3 regions of the Nocardia sp. IBHARD005 genome follow, and region 1 is predicted to be linked to each of the others. Evidence: riboswitches for the same ligand, from Rfam matches in the RefSeq annotation. Region 1 holds a riboswitch; each other region holds the start of a gene.
What was found. A riboswitch is a leader RNA that binds a small molecule or an ion and turns the genes downstream of it on or off. The one in region 1 is predicted to bind S-adenosylmethionine.
Positions count from the first base shown of each region.

Region 2: it holds a riboswitch for S-adenosylmethionine, as region 1 does, so the genes downstream of both, ACTWPB_RS01885 (aminotransferase class V-fold PLP-dependent enzyme) here and ACTWPB_RS04830 (bifunctional o-acetylhomoserine/o-acetylserine sulfhydrylase) in region 1, are expected to answer to the same signal.
Region 3: it holds a riboswitch for S-adenosylmethionine, as region 1 does, so the genes downstream of both, ACTWPB_RS17040 (DUF1684 domain-containing protein) here and ACTWPB_RS04830 (bifunctional o-acetylhomoserine/o-acetylserine sulfhydrylase) in region 1, are expected to answer to the same signal.

Region 1 covers NZ_CP199935.1:1,060,977-1,068,962, forward strand. Annotated here, with positions in the region: gene metX (homoserine O-acetyltransferase MetX) at 1-913, opposite strand, end outside; gene ACTWPB_RS04830 (bifunctional o-acetylhomoserine/o-acetylserine sulfhydrylase) at 910-2,226, opposite strand; SAM riboswitch class IV at 2,309-2,419, opposite strand; gene ACTWPB_RS04835 (NADP-dependent isocitrate dehydrogenase) at 2,985-4,202, shown strand; gene ACTWPB_RS04840 (MFS transporter) at 4,562-5,710, shown strand; gene ACTWPB_RS04845 (hypothetical protein) at 5,752-6,654, shown strand; gene glpK (glycerol kinase GlpK) at 6,689-7,986, opposite strand, start outside.
Region 2 covers NZ_CP199935.1:413,556-421,541, forward strand. Annotated here, with positions in the region: gene ACTWPB_RS01875 (Pls/PosA family non-ribosomal peptide synthetase) at 1-1,519, opposite strand, end outside; gene ACTWPB_RS01880 (MarR family winged helix-turn-helix transcriptional regulator) at 1,676-2,110, opposite strand; SAM riboswitch class IV at 2,244-2,358, shown strand; gene ACTWPB_RS01885 (aminotransferase class V-fold PLP-dependent enzyme) at 2,402-3,718, shown strand; gene ACTWPB_RS01890 (excalibur calcium-binding domain-containing protein) at 3,812-3,874, shown strand; gene ACTWPB_RS01895 (hypothetical protein) at 3,881-4,120, opposite strand; gene ACTWPB_RS01900 (Uma2 family endonuclease) at 4,147-4,782, opposite strand; gene ACTWPB_RS01905 (flavin reductase family protein) at 4,823-5,290, opposite strand; gene ACTWPB_RS01910 (Fic family protein) at 5,486-6,628, shown strand; gene ACTWPB_RS01915 (YbaK/EbsC family protein) at 6,630-7,106, opposite strand; gene ACTWPB_RS01920 (crotonase/enoyl-CoA hydratase family protein) at 7,341-7,986, shown strand, end outside.
Region 3 covers NZ_CP199935.1:3,650,894-3,658,879, reverse strand. Annotated here, with positions in the region: gene ACTWPB_RS17060 (LppM family (lipo)protein) at 1-597, shown strand, start outside; gene ACTWPB_RS17055 (glycosyltransferase family 2 protein) at 599-1,771, shown strand; gene ACTWPB_RS17050 (Uma2 family endonuclease) at 1,887-2,525, opposite strand; gene ACTWPB_RS17045 (hypothetical protein) at 2,556-3,269, opposite strand; SAM riboswitch class I at 3,660-3,754, shown strand; gene ACTWPB_RS17040 (DUF1684 domain-containing protein) at 3,934-4,743, shown strand; partial or broken gene ACTWPB_RS17035 (LLM class flavin-dependent oxidoreductase) at 4,857-5,159, shown strand; gene ACTWPB_RS17030 (DUF2867 domain-containing protein) at 5,377-5,955, shown strand; gene ACTWPB_RS17025 (helix-turn-helix domain-containing protein) at 6,145-7,203, shown strand; gene ACTWPB_RS17020 (2'-5' RNA ligase family protein) at 7,270-7,860, opposite strand.

The sequences.
Region 1 (7,986 bases):
CGCGCCCGCGACCCACATCGTGGCGATTCATTGCCTCGCTGAGCAGTACATAGGTGGCCGGATCGAAGCGTTGACACAGCTTGTCGGCCTGGTGCTCGAGGTAGCTCTGCACCGCGTACCGTCCACCGGTCCACGGGTCCTCCTCGCCCTGGGCCTTGTTGGCGAAGCGGTGGTCGAGTTCGCCGTCGGTGCGGTAGGTCAGGTGCGCGATGCGCCGGGCCAGCCCCATGCCGGTCATCGGCGCGCGACCGGTGCCGTGATAGTCGCCGCCCTGCCAGTCGGGATCGGCCGTGATGACGGCCATCTGGGTGGTCTGGGTGCCGATCTGATCGGCGGTGGCGCGGGCGCCCACGGCCAGCACGAGCGCGGCGCTGACCCGCTCCGGCAGGCCGATGATCCACTCGAGCACCCGCATGCCGCCCATCGAGCCGCCGACGACCGCGCCGAGCCGCTCGATCCCGAGCACCTCGAACAACCGCGCTTCGGCGTTCACCTGATCGCGGATGGTCAGCTCGGGAAACCGTGCGCCCCATGGCTTTCCGTCGGCGGCCAGCGAGGACGGGCCGGTGCTGCCCTTGCAGCCGCCGAGCACGTTGGTCGCGATCACACACCACTCGTCGGTGTCGATCGGCGCGCCGGGCCCGACCATGCCTTCCCACCAGCCGGGCGCCCCGTCGGGCCCACCGACGACATGCGAGTCGCCGGTGAGCGCGTGTTCGACGAGCACCACATTGTCCAGCGTGGGCGAGAGCTCGCCCCAGCGTTGCACCGCCAGCCGCACATCACCGACGACGGCGCCGTTCTCCAGCGTCATGTCCCCGATGGCGACCACGCCGACACGCCCGTCCGGCGGTGGCAGCAGGGCCACCCCGGTTCCGGGTCGGGCGATCGGCGATTCGGTGCTCACAGTCACGTCGTCGCCGCCGCGAACCCGGCCCGCAGATCGGCCAGAATGTCTTCGATTCCCTCGATGCCCACGGCGAGCCGGACCAGGCCGGGAGTGACGCCGGCCGCCAGCTGCTCTTCGGGCGTCAACTGCGAGTGCGTGGTCGACGCCGGGTGAATCACGAGTGAACGCACATCACCGATGTTAGCGACATGGCTGTGCAGGCTGAGCGCGTCCACGAACTTCTTGCCCGCATCGACACCACCCGCCAGCTCGAACGCCACGATCGCGCCCGCCCCCTTGGGCGCCAGCTCCTTGGCCCGCGCGTGCCAGGGCGAGGACTGGAGGCCCGCGTAGAACACCGCGTCGACGCCCGGCTGCTCGGCGACGAACTTCGCGACCGTCTCAGCATTGCTGACGTGCCGTTCCACGCGCAGGCTCAGCGTCTCGATGCCCTGCGCGATGAGGAACGCGTTGAACGGCGAGACCGCCGCACCCAGATCGCGCAGCAGCTGCACGCGCGCCTTGAGCGCGAACGCGGGCGCGCCGAGATCGGCGAACACCGCACCGTGGTAGCTGGGGTCGGGCTCGGTGAAACCGGGGAAGCGCGCGTTGCCGTCGGCGTCGCGCACGGTCCAATCGAACGTGCCGCCGTCGACGATCACGCCCGCCACGGCCGCACCGTGCCCACCCAGGTACTTCGTCGCCGAATGTACGACGATGTCGGCGCCGTGGGCCAGCGGCTGGATCAGGTACGGGGTGGCGACGGTGTTGTCGACGATCAGCGGAATGCCGTTCGCGTGCGCGACACCGGCGATGCCGGGGATGTCGAGCACCGCACTGCTCGGGTTGGCGATGGTCTCGCCGTAGAACGCCTTGGTGTTCGGCCCGATCGCCGCCGCCCATTGCGCGAGGTCATCGGGATCCTCGACGAACGAGACCGTGATCCCCAGCTTGGGCAGCGAGTAGTGGAAGAGGTTGTAGGTGCCGCCGTAGAGGTGCGGGCTGGACACGATGTGGTCGCCCGCGCTCGCCAGGTTCAGGATCGCGTAGGTCTCCGCGGCCTGGCCGGAGGCCAGCAGCAACGCCGCGACGCCACCTTCGAGCGCGGCTACCCGCTGCTCCACCGCGTCCTGGGTGGGGTTCATGATCCGGGTGTAGATGTTGCCCGGTTCGGCGAGACCGAACAGCGCGGCGGCGTGATCGGTGTCGCGGAAGGTGTAGGAGGTGGTCTGGTAGATCGGCAGCGCCCGCGCGTTGGTGCTCGCGTCGGGGGTCTGGCCCGCATGGACCTGTTTGGTCTCGAAGGACCAGTTCTCGGGCAGGGAAGAGTCGGTCATGTCGTGCTCCAGTGGGGTGTCAGCCGGGAGATCTCGTCAACTGGGTCGGATCGACGGGCAACAACACATGGGGGCCTCCTGCAACGCGCGCTTGCTCTCGACTTTCGAGAGCCCGGTCATCACCCGGAGCACCCCACCGCAGCTGGAGGGTTGCCGACCAGCGAGCCGGGGCTTCGCGCTGGTACTCATGACCTTGTCGTCATGTTAACCGGACATCTCCCGCGCGCGGAAACTTCCCCCGCATTTCACGCTGAAGATCACTCGTTCGACGGTGTCCCGAAGCCGGGTGTGTCGTGCACCGGTGCGCCGCAGGCCTCGCGCAGGCCGTGGTAGGTGCGCAGAACCGCGGCGCGGGTCACCCATACGGCCGCCGCCGGGCTCGAGCTCAGCAGCGCTTCCTCGGTGTCGGCGACCGAGAAGTCTGCCAGATGCCCGCCACCAGCTCCACCGTGAAGACGAACATGCCGATCGCGGTCTGACCTGGTCGGGCCCCGCTGTGTTACCGCTCAGTAGCCGGTCAGGGCCCGATCAGGTGTCGACGGGTAGTCGGAGCGGAGTAGTTTCTACCCAGTCCCGCACAGCGGGCCCTCCCATCGCGGTGAGGTGGAGGACAGCAGTACGCTCGTCTTGTTTGCACCACACGTCCCGCAGACAACGCGGGGCATATACGTTGTCTGTTGGAACTGCTGGGGTCCGCTCACAAGCGTGTTCGCCTAGCCGTGCAATAAGGGCACCCACCGAGGAGGACACGAAGATCCATGTCCAAGATCAAGGTTGAAGGCACCGTTGTAGAACTCGACGGCGACGAGATGACCCGGATCATCTGGCAGTTCATCAAGGACAAGCTGGTCCATCCCTATCTCGACGTGAACCTCGAGTACTACGACCTCGGCATCGAGTACCGCGACAAGACTGACGACCAGGTCACCGTCGACGCGGCCAATGCCATCAAGAAGTACGGCGTCGGCGTGAAATGCGCCACCATCACCCCCGACGAAGCGCGGGTGAAAGAGTTCGGCCTCAAGAAGATGTGGCGCTCGCCCAACGGCACCATCCGAAACATTCTGGGTGGCACCATCTTCCGCGCGCCGATCATCATCTCCAACGTGCCCCGCCTGGTGCCCGGCTGGACCAAGCCGATCATCATCGGCCGTCACGCCTTCGGCGACCAGTACCGCGCCACCGATTTCAAGGTCTACGAGGCGGGCACCGTCACGCTGACCTTCACCCCGGACGACGGCAGCGAGCCGATCATCCACGAGGTCGTGAAGATGCCCGAAGACGGCGGCGTCGTCATGGGTATGTACAACTTCAAGAAGTCCATCGAGGACTTCGCGCGGGCCTCGTTCAACTACGGCCTGCAGCAGAACTACCCGGTGTACCTCTCCACGAAGAACACCATCCTCAAGGCTTACGACGGCATGTTCAAAGACACCTTCGAGGAAGTCTTCGACGCCGAGTTCAAGGCCGAGTTCGACGCGGCGGGCCTCACCTACGAGCACCGCCTGATCGACGACATGGTCGCCTCCTCCATGAAATGGGAGGGCGGCTACGTCTGGGCCTGCAAGAACTACGACGGCGACGTGCAGTCCGACACCGTGGCCCAGGGCTTCGGCTCGCTCGGCCTGATGACCTCGGTGCTGCTCACCCCGGACGGCAAGACCTGTGAGGCCGAGGCCGCGCACGGCACGGTCACCCGGCACTACCGCCAGCACCAGCAGGGCAAGCCGACCTCGACCAACCCGATCGCGTCGATCTTCGCCTGGACCCGTGGCCTCGAACACCGCGGCAAGCTGGACAACACCCCCGAGGTGATCGGCTTCGCGCAGGCGCTCGAGGACGTGGTCATCAAGACCGTCGAGGGCGGTCAGATGACGAAGGACCTCGCGGCACTCGTCGGCGGGGACCAGGGTTACCTGAGCACCGAGGAATTCCTGGGTGCGCTGGACGTGAACCTGGCTCGCGCGCTGAAGTGAGTTGAGCCCCGGTTCGCAACCGCGAATCTGCACGGCTGTGAAGACGCCCGCACCGAATCCGGTGCGGGCGTCTTCTGTTCTGTTCCGCCTCTCCGCGTATTCAAGCCGGACTCGAGTGGGGTGAGACCTGCGTTGGCGGCCGGTGGGAGGGCGATGGGCGGGTTTGCTCGGCTCGGTGAGTTACCCATGTTCTTGCGAGATCGGTGGGTTGCTTGCCTGGTCGTTTTCTGCGGGGTGGGGTAACTCACGCTCTGCTCGGGTAGCGAACGGGTACCCGTGGCCCGTTGCATGGAAGCGTGACTTCCATTGCAGCCCCCGATCGCCTCGACGCGCCACGCAGCAGCTGGCACGTCCCGGCGATGCTCGCGTTGGCGCTGGGTGGATTCGGGATCGGGACCACCGAGTTCGTGACCATGGGGTTGCTGCCCGATATCGCGCGGGCATTCGATATCTCGGAGCCGTCGGCCGGGCACGCGGTGTCGGCGTACGCGCTGGGTGTGGTGGTCGGCGCGCCGCTGATCGCCGCGTTGTGCGCGCGGGTGGCGCGCAAGAAATTGCTCATCGTGTTGATGGTCGCGTTCACCATCGGCAATATCGCCACGGTCCTCGCACCGACTTTCGGCACGCTCGTGCTGGCCCGCTTCGTGTCCGGCCTGCCGCACGGGGCGTACTTCGGTGTCGCCTCGCTGGCGGCGGCCACGCTCGCGCCGGTAGGCCAGCGGGCCAAGGCGGTCGCCGCGGTGATGCTCGGACTCAGTGTGGCGAATGTGATCGGGGTGCCCGGCGCGACCTGGCTCGGTCAACATCTGGGCTGGCGTGACGCCTATGTGGTCGTCGCCGTGATCGGCGTGGCGACGGTGGCCGCCCTGTGGCGCTATGTTCCCGCGCTGACCAGTATGAAGATCACCAACCCGATGACCGAACTCGGTGCGTTGCGGCGCCCGCAGGTGCTGCTCACCCTGGCTGTCGGCGCGATCGGCTTCGGCGGCATGTTCGCCGTGTACACCTACATCGCCACCACCATGACCGACGTCGCGGGCATGCCCATCGGCGCGGTGCCGATCGTGCTCGCGCTGTTCGGCCTCGGCATGATCGTGGGCAATATCGGCGGTGGCGTCCTCGCCGACCGCGGCGTCGACCGCTCGATCTTCGTCGCCATGATCGCGATGGTGGTCATCCTCGCCGGCTTCGTCCTGGCCGCCCACAATCCGATCACCGCCTCGATCGGCGCCTTCCTCGTCGGAGCCTCCGGCGCGGCCCTGGCACCAGGCCTGCAAACCCGCCTGATGGACGTAGCCGCCGACGCCCAAACCCTAGCCGCCGCCCTCAACCACGCCGCCCTGAACATGGCCAACGCCGCGGGAGCCTGGCTCGGCGGCCTCGTCATCGCCGCTGGCCTCGGCTACACCGCACCGGCTATGGTCGGCGCAGTTCTCGCGGTAGCCGGCGTTCTCCTATTCACCCTCACGGTGTTCCTGCAACGCCGCACCGCCTACAACATGCCGTAACAGATTGGGGCTCTTCCTCAGTTCGTCGTACGGTGCCCCGCATGCCGAGCCACCTGCACGAGGGTTTGCTTGACCTGTTCCGCACGGATCTCCTGCTGGCCCCGTCATTGCTGGCGGAGGAGTTCAGTGTCCCGCTGCCGGGCCTATCCCAAATGCGGGCAGAGCCGTGTGACTTCACTGACGTCGGGCCCAAGGAGTTTCGCGGTGACCTGGCACTCAGCACTCATGACGATCGCGACATTCCTGTTCTTGGTGTGTGCGTAGAGGTGCAGTTGTCCAAGGCGGATGTGCGCCGCTGGAAATGGCCGGTCTACCTGACCACGCTGCGATCGCGGCTGTGTTGCCCGGTGGTTCTGTTGGTGGTGACGCCGAGCAGGAAGGTCGCGAAGTGGGCCGAGCAGCCGATCGAGCTCGATACCGTCGGATCGGTCATCCAACCGCTGGTGCTAGGCCCCGACCGCTTCCCCGTCGTCACCGATATAGATGAGGCCAGGCGGTGCCCCGAGCGGGCAACGCTGTCGGCGATCGCCCACGGCGCAGGCCCCCACATGGAGGAGGTCCTTGCGGCCTTCCTGGCCGGGCTGATGAAAACCGACGACGAACATGCGAAAATGTATCTTGATCTGGTCGATGACGCGTTGACCGTCTCGGCATGCCGACGCTTGGAGGAACTGATGGAGAGCACCCCGCAGTACCACGGCCGCATCGCTACCAAGTACATCGCGAAAGGGCGCGAGGAGGGGCGCGCGGAGGGGCGCGCGGAGGTGGACGCGAAGGTCGCCAAAACTGCCGCGCACGCCGTGCTCACTGTGCTCACTGCCCGCGGGCTCGAGCTGTCTGCCGCGCAACGGACGCAGCTCGCCGCCTGCGCCGACCTCGGCCAGCTCGACGCGTGGTTGACGCAGGCCGTCACCGCTACTCGCACCGACGAACTCTTCGGCTGACTGCGCGCCTCCAGCGAGCGCTTCTTCGACGGATCTAGTCCGCCGTGGCCGGGCGGGCCCAGCCGACGCTGAGCTGGACGGCGCGTTGCCAGCGTTCGTATTCTTCTTCGCGAATTCGGCGGTCCGGGGACGGGATCCATTGGGCGGCGACCTTCCAATTGCGGCGTAGGCCTTGGAGATCGGGCCAGTAGCCGACGGCCAAGCCCGCTGCGTAGGCGGCGCCGAGGGAGACTGTTTCGGTGACGAGGGGGCGCATGACGGGGGTGTCGAGGACGTCGGCGATTATCTGCATGAGCAGGTTGTTGGAGGCCATGCCGCCTGCTACGCGCAGGGATTTCGCCTGAAGGCCTGCGTCGGCGTTCATGGCCTCGACCACGTCACGGGTTTGCCAGGCGGTGGCCTCAAGGACGGCGCGGGCCAGGTGGCCTTTGGTGACATAGGAGGTCAGGCCGATGAGCAGACCTCGGGCGTCGCTGCGCCAGTGGGGTGCGTAGAGACCGGAGAAGGCGGGGACCAGGTAGCAGCCGCCGTTGTCGTCGACTGTGCTTGCGAGAGTTTCGATTTCGGGGGCGGTGGCGATCAGGCCGACGATGTCGCGCAGCCATTGGACCAGTGAGCCGGTGACCGCGATCGGGCCTTCGAGGGCGTAGACCGGTTCGGGGCCGACCTGGTAGCCGATGGTGGTGAGCAGGCCGTGTTCGGAGCGGATGAGTTCAGTGCCGGTGTTCATCATGAGAAAGCCGCCGGTGCCGTAGGTGCATTCGGTTTCGCCTGGGGCGAAGCAGGTTTGGCCGAACAGGGCCGCGTGCTGGTCGCCGAGGGCGGCGCCGATCCGCACGCCGGGCACGACCGTGCGGGCGGTGCCGAAATCGCCGGTCGACGGTTCGATGCGGGGGAGCATGACGCGCGGAATATCGAAGAACCGCAGCAGTTCTTCGTCCCACTGCCGGGTGGCCAGGTTCATCAGCAGGGTGCGGCCGGCGTTGGTGACGTCGGTGACGTGCTCGCCGGTGAGGTTCCAGATGAGCCAGGATTCCATGGTGCCGAAGAGAACGTCGCCGCGTTCGGCTCTGGCGCGCAGGTCCACGACGTTGTCGAGCAGCCAGCGCAGGCGTGGTGCGGCGAAGTAGGTCGCCAGGGGCAGCCCGCTCAACTCCGAAATGCGCTGGGCGCCAGGCAGTTCCTTCATCCGATCGACCAGCTCTTCGGTGCGCACGTCCTGCCAGACGATGGCCAACCGTACCGGCACCCCGGTGCGCCGATCCCACACAACAGTGGTCTCGCGCTGATTGGCGATGCCGATCGCGGCCACCTGGTCCACGGTGATCCCCG
Region 2 (7,986 bases), 650 kb from region 1:
CGGTCTCGGCGGGTTCGTCGGTGCTCGGCAGCGGCCATGGCAGTGCGTCGCGGTCGACCTTGCCGGAGGTGCGGGTCGGCAGGTCGGCGACGATGGCCAGGCGCGGTACCAGGGGCGCCGGAAGTTGTTCGGCCAGAATCTCTCTGGCTTTCTTCACGTCGAAGTCGGGACCGGCGCCGGTGAGATAGCCGACGAGAATCTTGTTGCCCGCCTTGGTGGTTCGGATCGCGGCAGCCGCACCACTGACACCGGGCAGGTGCTGTAGCGCATTGTCGAGCTCGCCGAGTTCGATGCGGCGGCCGCCGATCTTGATCTGGTCGTCGGCGCGGCCGAGGAAGATCAGGCCCTGGTAGTCGTTGCGCACCAGGTCGCCACTGCGATACGCGCGTTCCCAGCCGAGTGCGGGCAGCGGCGCGTACTTCTCGGCGTCCTTGGCTGGATCGAGGTAGCGGGCAAGGCCGACACCGCCGATCACGAGTTCGCCGGTTTCGCCTTCGGCCACCGGGTTGCCCTGCGGGTCGACGACGGTCAGATCCCAGCCGTCGAGGGGAAGGCCGATCCGCACGGGCATCTCGCCGGTGAGCAACGCGGCGCAGGCGACGACAGTTGCCTCGGTGGGGCCGTAGGTGTTCCACACTTCGCGGTCGGCACCGGCCAGCCGTTCGGCCAGTTCCGGGGGCACAGCCTCGCCGCCGAAGATCAGCAGCCGCACCGATTCCAGCGCTTGCGCGGGCCAGGTCGCGGCCAGTGTCGGCACCGTGGAGACGATGCTGATCTCGCGGCGCATCAGCCACGGGCCGAGATCGGCGCCGGTGCGCACCAGGTCGCGCGGGGCGGGGACCAGGCAGGCGCCGTTGCGCCAGGCCAGCCACATCTCCTCGCAGGAGGCGTCGAAGGCCACCGACAGCCCGGCCAGCACGCGGTCGCCGGGGCCGATCGGCGCCCGCTGCAGGAACAGGCGGGCCTCGGCGTCGACGAAGGCGGCGGCGTTGCGATGGCTTACCGCAACACCTTTGGGGGTGCCGGTGGAGCCGGAGGTGAAGATGATCCACGCGTCGTCGGCGGGGGCGGGCAGGGTGTTCCAGTCGTGTTCGCCCGCGGCCGTGGTGGCCGACTCGATACCGTCGCCGGTGGCGATCGCGCTCACCCTGGCCTCGCCGAAGACGAGCTTGGCTCGCTCCTGCGGGTCGTCGGCGTCGACGGGCACGTAGGCGGCGCCGCAGTAGAGCACGGCCAGAATCGTCACGTACAGCGCGGCCGAGCCCGACGGCATCCGCACGCCGACCCGGTCGCCCGGTCGCACGCCCGCCTCGGTGAGCTCGGCCATCCTGGCCTCGATCGCGGCGATCAGTTCCAGGTAGCTGAGCACGACAACGCCGTCGTCGATGGCCGGTGCGTCAGGATGTGCGAGGGCGGTGCTGGTCAGGATGTCGACCAGGGTGCGCGGCGGCGCAGCGAGATCGGCGCGCAGCAACGGGTCGCGAAGGACCGCCGGTACCTCAGTGTGTGGCTCGAGCATCGTGCTCAGTCCACCTCTCATCGGTTGACCCCCATCGGTGGTGTCTGTTTTTTCATGAGTGGGTTACCTGGGGGCAAACAGGATGGTCACCAGATGCCAACGGTACTCGGTGCGGGTGTTGCCGGACGGGAGCGCAGGGCGTGCCGTCGGCGCTGTTCACGACGGCGATTCCGGCAGTTCACCGAGGGCGGTGACGACCAGCCGGTGCAGCGTGCGCTGTTCGTCTTCGTCGAGGCGTTGCAGCACGCGCGCGGTGGCCTCGGCGATCAGCTTGTCGGTGCGTGTGCACTGCTTGCGCCCGGCCTCGGTGATCCGCAGCCGGTATTTACGGCGATCCTTGCCGTCGCGGGTGCGTTCGACCAGGTCGGCGCGTTCCAGCGCGTCGATCAGGCGGACGACTTCACTGCGGTCGATGCCGAGCGCGTCGCCCACTTTCTTCTGCGTCAGGTCGGCGTTTTCGGAGATGAAGGTGAGCACCCAGTGATCGCGCAACGGGACGTCGATCTCGGCATGCAGCGCCTTGGTGAGCCGTCCGAGCGCGTACACCGGGTAGCGCGGCAGGCCGCGGACGGAGTTCGTGTTCGTGGACATGAGCGGGAACTCTAGCAAATAGTGGAGGAGCCCAATCATTGGAGGTATCCATCATGGAGTGCCTAGATGGTTGAAACATGAGTCAGGCGTGGGTGGTTGACAGGTTCGGCGGTCGTCTGTCACTCTCGTGGCAGGTCACGAGTACCAGCGTTCAGCCCCGGCTTGCTGGTCGGCAACCCTCCTCCGCGGTGGGGTGCTCCGGGTGACGACCAGGCCGACGTCCGAATTGGGCGCGGCAAGCGCGGACCTCACCTCTTCTGGAGCGGGTCCCTGAGCCGACGGGATTTCGTTATGACTGCGGTAATCGACCCCACCTGTGCCATCGCCGCTGTTTCCGGTGCCGACCTGCAGGTTCCGCTCGTTCAAGGCGGCACCAGCTGCTACGCCAACTTCGACTACGCGGCGAGTGCCCCGGCATTGAAGCAGGTCACCGACCGGATCTCGCAGTTGCTGCCGTTCTACGCCAGCGTGCACCGGGGGGCGGGATACGCCTCGCGGATCTCGACCGAGTGCTACGAGGCTTCCCGTGGCGCGGTCGCCCGCTTCCTCGATGCCGACGAAGACCAGGTCGTTGTCTTCACCCGCAACACCACCGATTCGCTGAACCTGCTGGCCGGGTGCGTGCCAGGGGAGACCGTGGTACTCGATATCGAGCACCACGCCAACTTCCTGCCGTGGACCGAACACGGTCGCCGGGTCGTGCGGGCCGCCGGCACCGTCGAGGAGACGGTTCAGCGGGTCGTCGCCGAGCTGTGCAGCAAGCCCGCCGCGCTGCTCGCGGTGACCGGGGCCTCCAACGTCACCGGTGAGGTGCTGCCGCTGGAACGCCTCGCGACCATCGCCCACCTGTGTGGTGCGCGCATCCTCGTCGACGCCGCGCAGCTGGCCCCGCATCGACGGATCTCCCTGCGCGAGAGCGGGATCGACTACCTCGCGTTCTCCGGGCACAAGCTGTACGCGCCGTTCGGTTCGGGTGTGCTCGTCGGTCGGCGGGACTGGCTCGACCAGGGTCAGCCGTACCTGGCAGGCGGTGGTGCGGTGCGCGATGTCGGTGTGTCGGAGGTCGAATGGGCTTGCGCGCCGCAGCGGCACGAGGCCGGTTCACCGAATGTGCTCGGCGCGGCCGCTATCGCCGCCGCGTGCGATGCGCTCGCCGCGATCGACCCCATCGAACTCGTTGCCCACGAACGCTTCCTGGCAGACCGTCTCCGCGACGGATTGTCCGCGATTCCCGGCGTCGACCTGGTCAGCATCTGGTCCGACAGCCCCGACTGTGTCGGCATCGTCGCCTTCACCATCGCCGGCTACGCCCCCGGCAAGGTCGCCGCCTACCTCTCCGCCGAGCACGCCATCGGTGTCCGCGACGGCCGCTTCTGCGCCCACCCGCTGCTCACCAGCCTCGGCCTCGACGCCGCCCTCCGCGCCAGCATCGGCCTCGGCACCACCGCCGCCGACGTCGACCGCCTGATCGAAGCGGTCTCCACCTTGGTCACCAACGGCCCCACCTGGACCTACGCCGCCACCGACGGCCACTGGAACCCCACCCCCGAAACCCGCCCCCTCACCGCCTCATCCGCAGAGGGCGCGGCCCCCTGCTTGCTCGGCTGAACTGGTAGCAGGCGAGATCCACCGGGCCGCACCCGCGAGTGGCACTGCAAGAACTGTGATGCCGCCAGGGCAGCCGGTGCCGCCCCGATCCGCATCGGCGAACCCGGCTACCGGCCTGAACTGGACCGGAACAAGGACGGCGTTGCCTGCGAATAGCGTCGATCAGGTACTCATCGAGTGAATGACATCGCCGGTGCGGACGTGCTGGGAGATCGCATCCGAGAAGGTGAGTGAGAATCGGGCTCCAGGGGAGCAGAGGAACTCGATCGCTTGCAGAACTCCATGGCCGATGACCTCATCCGCTCGTCGGAGTTCGACAGGTGCGCCGACTTCGAACTCACCGATCGCGTAGCCGACTACGGACGGGTTCGATTTGTAGCTGACAGCGAAGACGCCAGTCACGCGAAACTCGCTCATCGAGACAGGTCTCAGTCGAGGTCCGCGTCGAGGGCGTCCCAGGTGATGCTGACGTCGAGGGGGTCCGTGATCGCGATCGCGGTGGGGCTGTGGGAGCGGAAGCGGGTTTCGGTGGAGACGTAGACGCCCGCGGTGTTGAGGCGGAGGATTTCGATGGACTTCACGCGGCCGTCGTTGTTCTCCATGCGGACGATCCAGTACTGCTCGATACCCAGGCGCGCGTATTCCGCTCGTTTGTCCACGCAATCGGCGGTGACCGTCGCCGGTGATACCACTTCGGCGACCAGAAGCGTGTCGCCTGCTGTGGGTTTGGTTTTCCACTTGCCGCGGGGGTCTTCGATGCAGCGATACACGATGGCATCGGGGCGGCGGAAGTTGAACGGAACCTCGGAGACCAGCATGTCCAGTTCGCCACTGGCCTTCAGGCAGGGTTGCCCAGTGCCGCGTTTCCGGATCGCTTCCCGCAAGGACTGTTTGATCACGTCGGCGATGGCGATGTGATTCGGCGAGGGTGAGTCACGGTGCACCGGCAGGCCGTCCTTGACCTCGATCACCCGGGAGAGGTCTTCGGGCATCGCTAGATACATGTCCAGGTCGATATCCGGGACACCGGCGCGCAACCACGACCAGTCGTATGCCTCGCTCACGGGATCAACGCTAGCTGGAGCACCCAGGTTGACGACCCGATCAGGTGTCGAGGGGGGTGGGGCGGTGGTATCTGCCGTTGTAATAGAGGAGGGGGGCTGCCGAGGGGGATTCTTCGGTTTGGTCGTGGACTCGGGTTACCAGGCCCACCGCGAGGGTGTGGTCGCCCAGGTCGATGAGTTTGTGGAGGGTGGTGCGGAGCCAGATGGGGGTGCCGTGCAGGACAGGTTCGCCGGTGTCGAGGGTGGTCCATAGGGAGCGGTCGGTGAAGCGTTCGGCGGCGGTGCGGGAGAAGCGGTGGGCCAGGTGCTGTTGGTGTTCGCCCAGGAAATGGATGACCACCGAGTCCGCGGCTTTCAGGGCGTAGATGCTCGATGACGTGTGCGCGATGTTGAACGACACCAGCGGTGGTTCCAGTGACAGCGAGGCGAACGACGTGGCGGTGAATCCCACCGGTCCGGTTTCGGCTCCGAGTGTCACCACCGTGACGCCGGCCGGATAGTGGCGCATCGAAGCCCGATACTGCTCAGCCGTGATCCCGCTCAGATCATCGGGAATCACCAGTCCGGTCTCAGAAGGTTGCACATCGCCCACCGCCCCAACTTACGCCCGCCTCCCGCCCGTTCTCGCGCCTGCTGTGTCTGTTTGATCCAACTCGCCGTCGCCGCTATTGACGTAATCATTACGTCATGACATCATTACGTCATGTTGTATCCCACCCCGAATCTGTCGGCTGCCGATCTAGATGTTCTCGCTGAAGTCGATCAGATGCGGGCGGACTTGCGATACGAGCTGCAGAGCGTACCTGCGGTTTGGGTGGGCGGGTTGCGCAAGTTCCTGACCGCCGACGCGGTGTCAGCGTCGAACTCGATCGAAGGTTTCAAGGTCTCGACGATCGACGTAGAAGACGTGCTCGCTGGCGAGCGTGACGTTGACGTTTCCGAGGAAAACCGTGCAGAAACCGCGGGTTACGCACGGATGATGACCTACATCCAAACGTTGCACGACGTCGATGACTTCGCGTACAGCGCCGGTTTTCTCAATGCGCTGCACTGGATGTTGCAAGGCCATCGACATACGTTGAACAAGCCAGCCGGGCAGTGGAGGCGAGGCCCTGTATATGTGACCAGCGCTCGTACTCCAGGGCTTGTGGCTTATACAGCTCCGCCGGTCGATCAGGTTCCGGTGTTGATGAGGGAGCTGGTTGATTGGCTCAACGAACCCTCGCCGGCACACCCTCTGGTGAAGGCCGCGATGGCGCATCTGCAGCTGGTTTCGATTCATCCGTGGGCTGACGGCAACGGGCGGATGTCACGGTCGCTGCAGACGCTGATGATCGCGCGAGAGGGGGTGCTGGCGTCGGAGTTCTCATCCATCGAGGCATGGCTGGGTGAACCCGGAAATACCTGGGACTACTACGGAGTATTAACTCGTCGAGGCAGCGAATTCCGGCCTGATCAGGATGTTGGTGAGTGGCTTCGGTTCAATCTGACCGCGTACCACCAGCAGGCGCAGACAGTGAGGATTCGGGTCGAGAGGTCGCGACGTGTGTGGGATGCGGCTTCGGATTATCTGCGCGAGACCAGTTCGGAAGATCGGGTGGTCTCCGCCCTGCACGATGTGGCGATGGCGGGGCGCGTTCGGCGGACCCGCTATGAGCAAGCGGAGGGATTGAGTACACAGCAAGCGCAGCGTGACCTTCGCGACCTGGTGCGGCGAGGTGTCCTGGCGCCCGTCGGTCGCACGCGGGCGCGGTATTACGTTGCAGGCGAAAGCTTTCCTGCGGCGATGCTCGATGTCGCACAGGCTCCTGCGTCACTGGTCGACCCATATCGTGACCGCGGCTGATTCAGTCGATTTCGATCGGCAGACCCGCGGTGATGCGGACCAGTTCGCGGAAGTTGGTGCGGAACACCGTGTTCGGGTGACCTCCGGCTGCCCATACTTCGGGGTGGGCGGCCAGGGCGGTGTCTACCCAGGTGGGGAGGTTGGTGGGGTGGCCCAACGGTGCTGTGCCGTCGATGGGTTGGCCGGTGATGCGTTCGGCCAGGGCGGTGGAGGCGGGGGTGAGGGTGCCGTCGAGGCGGTTGCCGGTGCGGGCGAGGTCGACGTGGTGGTGGTCGGCTACCAGGAGCAGGACGGGGTCGTTGTCCAGGAGGAAGACCTGAGCGGTGAGGATCGCCGTGGGTTGGGCACCCATGGCGCGGGCGGCATCGGCCGCGGTGGGGGTCGGCGTCTCGGGGCAGACGATGACGCCGTGGTGCCCGCGGGCGATGAGAGTTTCCGCGACCCGGCATGCGACCGGCGGCAATGACGACCTGCGCATACCAACCAGAGTAGGTCGATTGCGGGAAATATGCTGTGTTACTTGGAGTTCTGGCGAACTCGAGTTCGCGGCCCCGCCGGTCCCGTCGATCAGGCACCGTTGCTTGCTCCTTCGTCGCCTGCGCAACGGCGCCTGATCGACGGGACGGCCGCGAACCGGCCGCTGCGCGGCCGCCCCTCCTCGAGGTCGGGGGTGCGGGGGTGAGTGGGTTGGCGCGGTGGCAATAATCAGGGCATGAGTGAATGGAAGGCCTTTACCGTCGAGATCGCCGACAACGTTGCCCAGGTCACGCTGACCGGGCCGGGTAAGGGCAATGCGATGGGACCCGACTTCTGGCGCGAGCTGCCGGAAGTCTTCGCCGAGCTCGACGCGGACCCGCAGGTGCGCGCCGTGGTCCTCACGGGGTCGGGCAAGCACTTCTCGTTCGGTCTCGACCTGGCCGCGACCGCGGGAATGCTGGCACCGGTGCTGGCCGACGACGCGAAGGCGGCGCCGCGCACGGAGTTCCTCAAGGAGATCCGCCGCATGCAGGCGTCAGTGACGTCGGTAGCCGAATGCACCAAGCCGGTGGTCGCGGCGGTGTCGGGCTGGTGCATCGGCGGCGGTCTCGACCTGATCGCCGCTGCTGATATTCGTCTGGCCAGCGCGGATGCCACATTCAGCCTGCGCGAGGCGAAGGTGGCGATCGTCGCCGATATCGGGTCGCTGCAGCGGCTGCCCGGCATCATCGGCGAGGGAAATCTGCGTGAGCTGGCCTTCACCGCCAAGGACATCGATGCGGCTCGCGCCGAGCGGATGGGTCTGGTGAACGAGGTGTTCGCCGATCAGGAGGCCGTGCTGGCGGCCGCGCACGCGATGGCGCGCGAGATCGCGGCCAACC
Region 3 (7,986 bases), 2.6 Mb from region 1:
GCGGTGGTGCCGACGGGTCCCGCGGACAAGGGGCCGCAGCTGAAGGCGCCCGAGCAGCTGGCGGCGAAGGTGCGGGTGGAGAACTACAACCAGGACGGATACATCGGCACCCAGGTGTTCTTCGACGACCTGTCCTTCGGCGAGGTCGGCCAGCTCGGTGGGCTGTCGGATCAGACGCAGGGCATGTTCACCCTCGACTTCCAGCGCAATGGCGATCTGGTGAGTCTCACCGGGCGCGTCGACCTGGAATCGTTGCCACCGCAGGGCTCGGATGTGCAGTTCTCCGTCGCGTTCCCGTCCCGGGTCGCCAAGACCAACGGCACTCGCGAGACCACCGACAGCGAGAACACCGTGTCGTGGAAGCTGCCCGCGGGCGAGGTGTCGACCCTGCGCGCCGAGGTGAAGTACGCCGACCCCAACACCCGTTCGTTCGCTGGCTGGGCGGGCATCGTCGGCGGTATCACCCTCGCGGTGGCCGCGCTGATCGCGGGCTTGGCGTTCCGTGATCGCAACCCCGGCCCGCCGAACGCGCCGCGCGGCGGCTTCTCCCCCTCCGAGATGTGGCGCGAGATCACCAGTCGCAGACTGGGCCGCTGAGATGGGCGCGGCGGCCCGCTACCTGACCTGGGCGGGCACTGGTCTGGCCGCGCTCGGCGCGAGCACCGCCGCCTACAACCTGGTCACCTTGCGCACCCTGCCGCGCGGGGTCGCGGGCGTGATCGAACCGGTCACGGTGTGCGTTCCCGCCCGCGACGAAGCCGCGCGCCTGCCCGCGCTGATCGCCGACCTTCGCGCCCAAACCGGCGTACCCCGCATGAACGTGCTGATCCTCGACGACGCGTCCACCGACGGCACCTACGAAGCCGCACTGGCCGCGATCGCCGGTGACGAGCGCTTCACCGTGTTGCGCTCGGCCGCTCACCCCGCCCCCGGCTGGACCGGCAAGGCCGCCGCGTGCGCGCGCCTGGCCGCCCGCACCGACGCGGCCGCCCTGGTCTTCGTCGACGCCGACGTTCGCCTGGCTCCGTACGCCGTCGCCGCGGCGGTAACCGAATTGCGCAGGCGCGGAGCAGGTTTGGTCTCGGCCTGGCCGGTGCAGGAGGCAGGTTCGACCACCGAGCGCCTGGTCCAGCCGCTGCTCGCCTGGTCGTGGGCCTCGACCCTGCCGGTCGGCCACGCCAACCACAGCCTGCGCCCGTCCACCGCCGTCGCGTGCGGACAGTTCCTCGCCGTCGACGCCGCGGCCTACCGCGCCGGTGGCGGTCACGCGGCCGTAGCAGCCAGCGCCACAGAAGATCTCGATCTGGCGCGCGCCGTGCGCCGAGCGGGCCACCGCACGGCACTGGTGACCGCGGGCCCGGCCGCGAAAACCCGAATGTACACCGGCACAACCGAACTCACCGACGGCTACACCCGATGGCTGTGGTCGGCATACGGCGGCCGTCTCGACACCGGCGCCGCCATCGGAATCCTTGCCGCTCTTGCCTATTGGATTCCCCCACTGGCAGCGATCTTCGGCCGCGGCCGAACCCGCCGTGCGGGAATCCTCGGCTACCTCGCGGGTGTCACCAGCCGCCTCACCGCCCGCGCCATCGAAACCCGCCGCCCTCCAACGAGTTCCGACCTCACCTCAGCCCTGGCCCACCCTGTGGCGGTGGCCCACTACCTGACCCTGTGGACCCGCTCTCACTACCGGCACCAGACCGGCCGCCTCCGCTGGAAACAACGACCCCTGGTCACTCCCGACGACCCCATCGCCCGCCGCGCCTGACCAGGCAGGTCCAGGCGGCGGGAATCCGATGACGCCTGTCGCCAGAGTATCGATTCCTGCCACTCACCGATTGGGTCAGTGCGCCGTGGCGGCGAGGAAAGGTGGTCGATGACGACTATTCGATGTCGAGATCCAGGTCCGCCCAGGGGATTTCGACCTTGACCGGGTCGATAGCCGTCACTGCGATGACGGGGTCCTGGCCTCGTAGGCCGATTCGCTCGGTGACGTATCTGCCGTCGGAAGTGAGACGTAATTGCTCGACGGAGGAGACCAGCCCGTCGTCGTCGACCATCCGAACGATCCAGTATTGGGCGATGCCGAGCTTGGCGTATTCGGCTCGCTTATCGACGCAATCGGCGGTGATCGTGCCAGGTGAGACGATCTCGACCACGAGCAGCGCGTCGGCGGCGGTCGGTTTGCGGCGCCATCGGCCGCGGTCGGCTGCTACGCAGCGGTAGAGGATCGCGTCGGGGCGGCGGAAGCCGAACGGAACTTCGGATACGAGCATGTCGAGGTCCCCGCTGGCGCGCAGGCACGGAGCGTCAGAAGACCGGTCGCGCACGGCGTCCCGCAGCGCGGCTTCGATCACGCGCGCGACGGAGATGTGGTTGGGTGACGGTGACTCGCAGTGCACGAGCATGCCGTCTTTGACCTCGATCGTTCGAGCAAGCTCCGTCGGCATCTCTAGGTAGATGTCCAGGCCGATGACGGGCATGTCGCTCCGCAGCCACGACCAGTCGTAGGCTTCGCTCATACCGCTGAGCCTAACGCTGACCGGCGAGTTTCAGGCGACCTCGGTGATGCCGATGGTCGGGAAGAAGAAGCAGGAGCGGCCTGCGTTGTCGGTGGTGCCGAAGACGGCGGCCAAGACGGTGCCGCGGCCGGTGTCGATGGGGACGGCGCGGACGCCGCCGACGGGGATGGCGGCGAAGAGGAAGTCGCGGATGGCGGTTTCGGCCAGGGGGCGCAGTTCGGCGGGGACCTCGGGCGGGACCATGGCGCGCACGATGTCGGCGATCGGGCCCATCGAGGCCATGCCGCCGCGGCCGGTGCTGATATTGAGCCAGGCCACCTGCATGCCGGAGGTCTTCGTGGCGGCGGTGTCGGGGGCGAGGCCGTAGGGCAGGAAGGTGAACAGGGTCTGGCCCGATTTCACGGCCGAGAGGTCCACGCCGGGGATCGGGAGGGTGTTCGTCGGCCACGGACCCGGTACCGCGCCCGCGACAGCGGGGACAAGGCCCGTGCCGTCACCGGTGCAGTTCGCGGCGACCGTGGGGTAGAGGAAAGGCTGGATACCCATGGCCGTCAGCGTCTCGACGACGGTTTGGTAGGCGCCGAGGAGATCACCCGGGCCCGCGGCAGGCGTGCGGTTCGGTGCGTCCCGGGTGACGGCGGGCGTCACCGGCGCGGCCGGTTCGGCGGCAGCCGGTGAAACGGCCAGCAGTAGCGCGGCGGCGCAGGCCGTCAGCGCGGTCAGTGTGGTGGAATGACGCGGCATGATCACGACGTACTCCTCATCGACGCAGAGAAGGCCGACGCTACCGCGTGCGGTGGGTGAATCCGGACAGGTGAAGTAACCGGCCGTTCGGCGCGTCGCAATCTCGCAGCGAACCCACCGCCGCGGCACAGTACCGGTCCGCTGCCCGGTACCCAGCCCGGCGACGAAGGCACCGGGCCCACCCAGAAGGTTGCCGAGAACACTGGTCACCCTGGCCCCGGCAATTACCTCCAGCCAGTGCCCGCGCGGGTCTGCGACCACACCGAACCGGGGCAATTGTGCCGGTGCCCCCTGCCGGTTCCAAGCTCTGCGCTCACGCTGATTTCTACCGTTGTGCGCAGTCACGCCTGTGCCACATGCTGATTCAGCTCGGGCCCGACAGCCGGGGCACAACCATCCAGAGCAACCGAGAGACCTGGCTCTACGACGTCGCAGCAACCCGCCCCGTTCCGGGGTACGGGTGCTTCCGCCGGGATCGATGGAGGAGATCGTTGTGATGACTGTGGGATATCGCCGCCGGCATATCGACCAGTGCCGGGTTACCGCGACGGCCTGTCCGGCCTGAGCGCCGCCAGATCGCGAACCCGTTGCTGGCCGGGTGGAGGTCACCGTGCCTCGTTCCAGCGCCACCCCACCACACCATCGCCGAAGGAGCACGCGCGTCATGACGATCACCGTCGAGAACCACACCCCCACCACGACATTCGCCGACGACTGGGCGCGCTGGCATCATGCCCGCGAGGACGGCCTGCGCGACCCACTCGGCTGGCTCAGCCTGGCCGGGCTGCACTGGCTCACCGACAGCCCGCAGCGCCTGGACGGCGTCCCCGGCACCTGGTGGGTCACCGACGACAAGGTATTCATCACGGCGCAGCCCGCGGACCGGCTCGATGTGGACGATGAGCGGATCGGCGGCGTGCAGATCGTGACGCCTGTGGAGGGCGCGCCGGGGGTGAGCGTGCTCAACGAGGAGAAGGTCCTCGAAGTGATCCGCCGCTCCGGGCAGTACGCGGTGCGCGTGCACGATCCGGCCGCGCCGACGCTGACCGCGTTCACCGGGGTCGCGGCCTATCCCGCCGACCCGCGCTGGGTCGTGACCGGGCGTTTCACCGCGTTCGGACAGGCACGCACCGTCACCACGGGCGCCGTGGTCGACGGGCTGGAGCACCACCACAGCGCCGCGGGCATCATCGAGTTCCAGATCGGTGACAACCACGAAGCGCTACTCGCCTTCGGCACCCCCGACGACCTGAAGGTGCTGTTCACCGACGCCACCAGCGGCGTCACCACCTACCCGGCCGCCCGCTCGCTGGCCGTCGGAGCGGTCGAGGCCGACGGCACCGTCACCCTCGATTTCAACCGGGCCGTGAACCTGCCGTGCGCGTTCACCGATTTCGCCACCTGCCCGGTGGCACCACGTGAGAACAGGCTGCGCGTGGCGATCGAAGCGGGAGAACAGGATCCGAAGCTATGAGGGTTCCGCTGTCGATCCTCGATCTGTCCCCGATCAGCGAAGGGTCCAGTGCCGCACAGGCATTGCGCAATACTGTCGATCTGGCCCGGCAGGCCGAGCGGTGGGGATACACCGTTCCGGGTGAGGGCATCGATGCCGAGCTGTGGTTGTTCGGTAGTTCGGCGGGCGAAAGTGCCGAGCTCGCAGGCAAATCGGGGCTGCCGTTCGCCGCGGCCTACCATGTCGCGCCGGGCACCGCGCTGGACGCGGTCGCGGCGTATCGGGCGGCGTTCCGGCCGTCGGAACTGCTGGCCGAACCGCACGTCATCGTGTCGGCCGACGTCGTGGTCGCACCCGATAACGACACCGCCCGCCGGCGCGCGAGCACCTACGGACACTGGGTCCACAGCATCCGCAGCGGCGGTGCGGCCGAATACCTGTGCGCGGCGCTGCTCGTTCTCGCCTTGGCCACCACCGCATTCGTCAAACCCGAACGGCACGAGTAGCACCACGAGGGGCCGCGGACTCGTTCCGCGGCCCCCGCGCTCACCCGCTCGTCAAGCCCGCATCAGTCACACTTCCCCCATCTATACGTAGGCGTATATCAGCGGTAGTCTCGACCTATACGCCGCCGTACACATGGAGGTTCCAGCTATGCGACTACCCGAATCGGCCCACACCGACCAACCCTGGCGCATCCACGAGATCGCCCCCGACTTCGACGTCGAGGACATCTGGCAATTCCGCACCCCGGGCGGCGGCGCCGACGACTTCCCCGCCCTGCTGGCCGCCCTCCGAGCCGAACGCGCCTCCGAGTCCACCGGCATCAGCGGCCTGCTGTTCAAGATCCGCTGGAAGCTGGGCGAACTGTTCGGCTGGGACCGCGAGGACGCGGGCACCGGCAAGCGCGTTGCCTCCCTGCGCGACCGCCTGCCCGCCGACCTCCGCGACACCGACATCCCCGACGAGGACGGTCCCCTCACCACCCTCTACGTCCTCGGCAACGAATACGCCGCCGAGATCGCCAACAGCACGATGCACGGCATCATGCACCTGGGCTGGGTCCCCGACACCACCGGCTACCACCTACAAATGGCCGTCTTGGTGAAGCCCAACGGCTGGTTCGGCCGGTTCTACATGGCCCTGATCAAGCCCTTCCGCTACGGAATCGTCTACCCCGCGATGACCCGCAGCTGGGAACGAACCTGGAACGACCTCGCCATCTCGCGGTAGTCAGCACAATAGTTAGGAGCACTCCGCTAAGGACTGTGCTCCTAACTATTGTGCTGAGGGTCTCGCTCGGCTTCGGTACGCGCAAGAGATCGACTGCATCCGCAATCCGCGCGACACACTTCGCGGGGTAGCTGAAGGTCTACCCTGTTGTCAGCGACGACGCGGCGGGCGGGACGAGCGGGGGTTGGAATGGCAGTCACCGGTTGGACCGGCGTCGAGGTTCGCGCAATGCGTTCAGCGGCATTGCGGATCACCCAGGCAGAACTTGCCGAACGCCTCGGGTTCACCGAATCGGTCGTCCGCAAATGGGAAAAGCGCGGTGCGACAATCACACTCACGCACCAGCATGCAGCAGCGATGGACACACTGTTGGTGCGACTCGGCGACGATCAACGCCGGAGATTCGAGTCGGCGTGTTCTGCGGTGCAGCCGCCGCCAATGGTGACCACAAACGTTGATCCATTCGGTCGACCAGACACGGTTGTCGGCCAGCTCCAACAGCCGGCCGAGCTTCGTGGTGATAGCGAACTCGTTGAGGCGCTCAGCCTTGCGCTCGGATCGATAGTCGACCGCTACGAGGCGGAGGGCCCGCGTCACCTGGCGAGCGAAGTTCAGGACCTTCGTCAGCGAGTGAATCTTCTTCTCCAACAGCGTCGTCACCCGGCTCATGTCGAGCAGTTGAATCGGATCGCGGCGCGGTTGTCGGGGGTTCTGGCATACATGGCAGTGAACTGTGGCCGGTTCGGTAGCGCCCGGATGTACTGCCGCGAAGCGCAGGTACTGGCGTCGCTGATCGAGGATCCCGAGATGCTCGCTTGGACCAAAGCTACCGAGAGCTTTTGTGCCTACTATGCGGGCGATTTCGTGCGTGCGGTGACGTTGGCCGATCACCAGAATACTGTTCCAGGCTTGACTCCCGCCTTGACATTCCAGGCCTACGGCACAGCGCGTCTCATGGCCAACACCGCCACCGCGTTCCTCTCAGCTGGTCGATTCGACAAAGCCCTCGAGTTCGGAGGATTGGTCGAGGACCACGTTTCACGGTCTGACTCGGTGTGGAGCCGAACCTTGGTGCACCTGGATGTGGCGACTGCTCTCGTCCTGCAGCGCTCACCCGACGTCGAACACGCGGTTCAGCTCGGCATCGAGGCTCTGGACGTCTCGGCCGATCGCCCCATCCGTTCGGTATGGCAGCGGGCGAAAACTCGGCATGCTGTTGGACTCTCGACAGCGAGCGCCGTCACGTGATTACGCCGAGCACTCGAGGCACTGGCAGCGTTCGGCGCAACCACTGATCGCCCCAGAGAGCAACCGCTAGCCACCAAGAGCAAGGACCGCGCGGGTGTCCCAGCGGTAGCTGTGGCCGTCCCTTCTGAGCACGACCAATTCGACCTGCTTCACTCGAACGCTGACACATCGTGCCCCACGCAACGCTGTTACGGCGGCGATGACGTGAACAGCAGCGCGGTCAGTGTTGTTGTAGGCGATGCCCAAGTGCGGCCGGAAGCGGGAAGGTCCCGACACCGCCCCTGCCGACGAGTTCGGCAACACTGCTGCCGTACAGGTCGACAGAACCTGATGCAGATCGAGCAGCTGATCCCACGGTGCAACCGAGAACCTGATCGCGCTACGCGAGCCGCTCAGCGGGCCGACACTGAGATCGAACGGCTTTGCGTCCGAAAGGCATTTGCCGGCAAGCGAAACCAGGCGATCGATCTGCTCGCTCGAGACGACCGTTGTGGCGCCGATCCCCATCATGGTGATGTGCAGGGCATCCAACGGCACCGGATCGATCCCTCCGATCGCCAGCGCCTTCTGGCAGTCGGCAGCGAGTTCGATCAGTTCGGAGTCGTCGAACGTCAGGTACCAGTAATAGCCGGTATGCCCTGGCGCCCACTGCTTCACGGTCCAGTGGTCGCGAAGGACGTCGATCTCGGAGAAGGCGTTCCAGTCATTCCGTGCGATGGCTTCCGGATCCGACGTCGAGTCCGGCTGCAGCTCGGGGAACGGGCCACTCGATGTCATGACCGG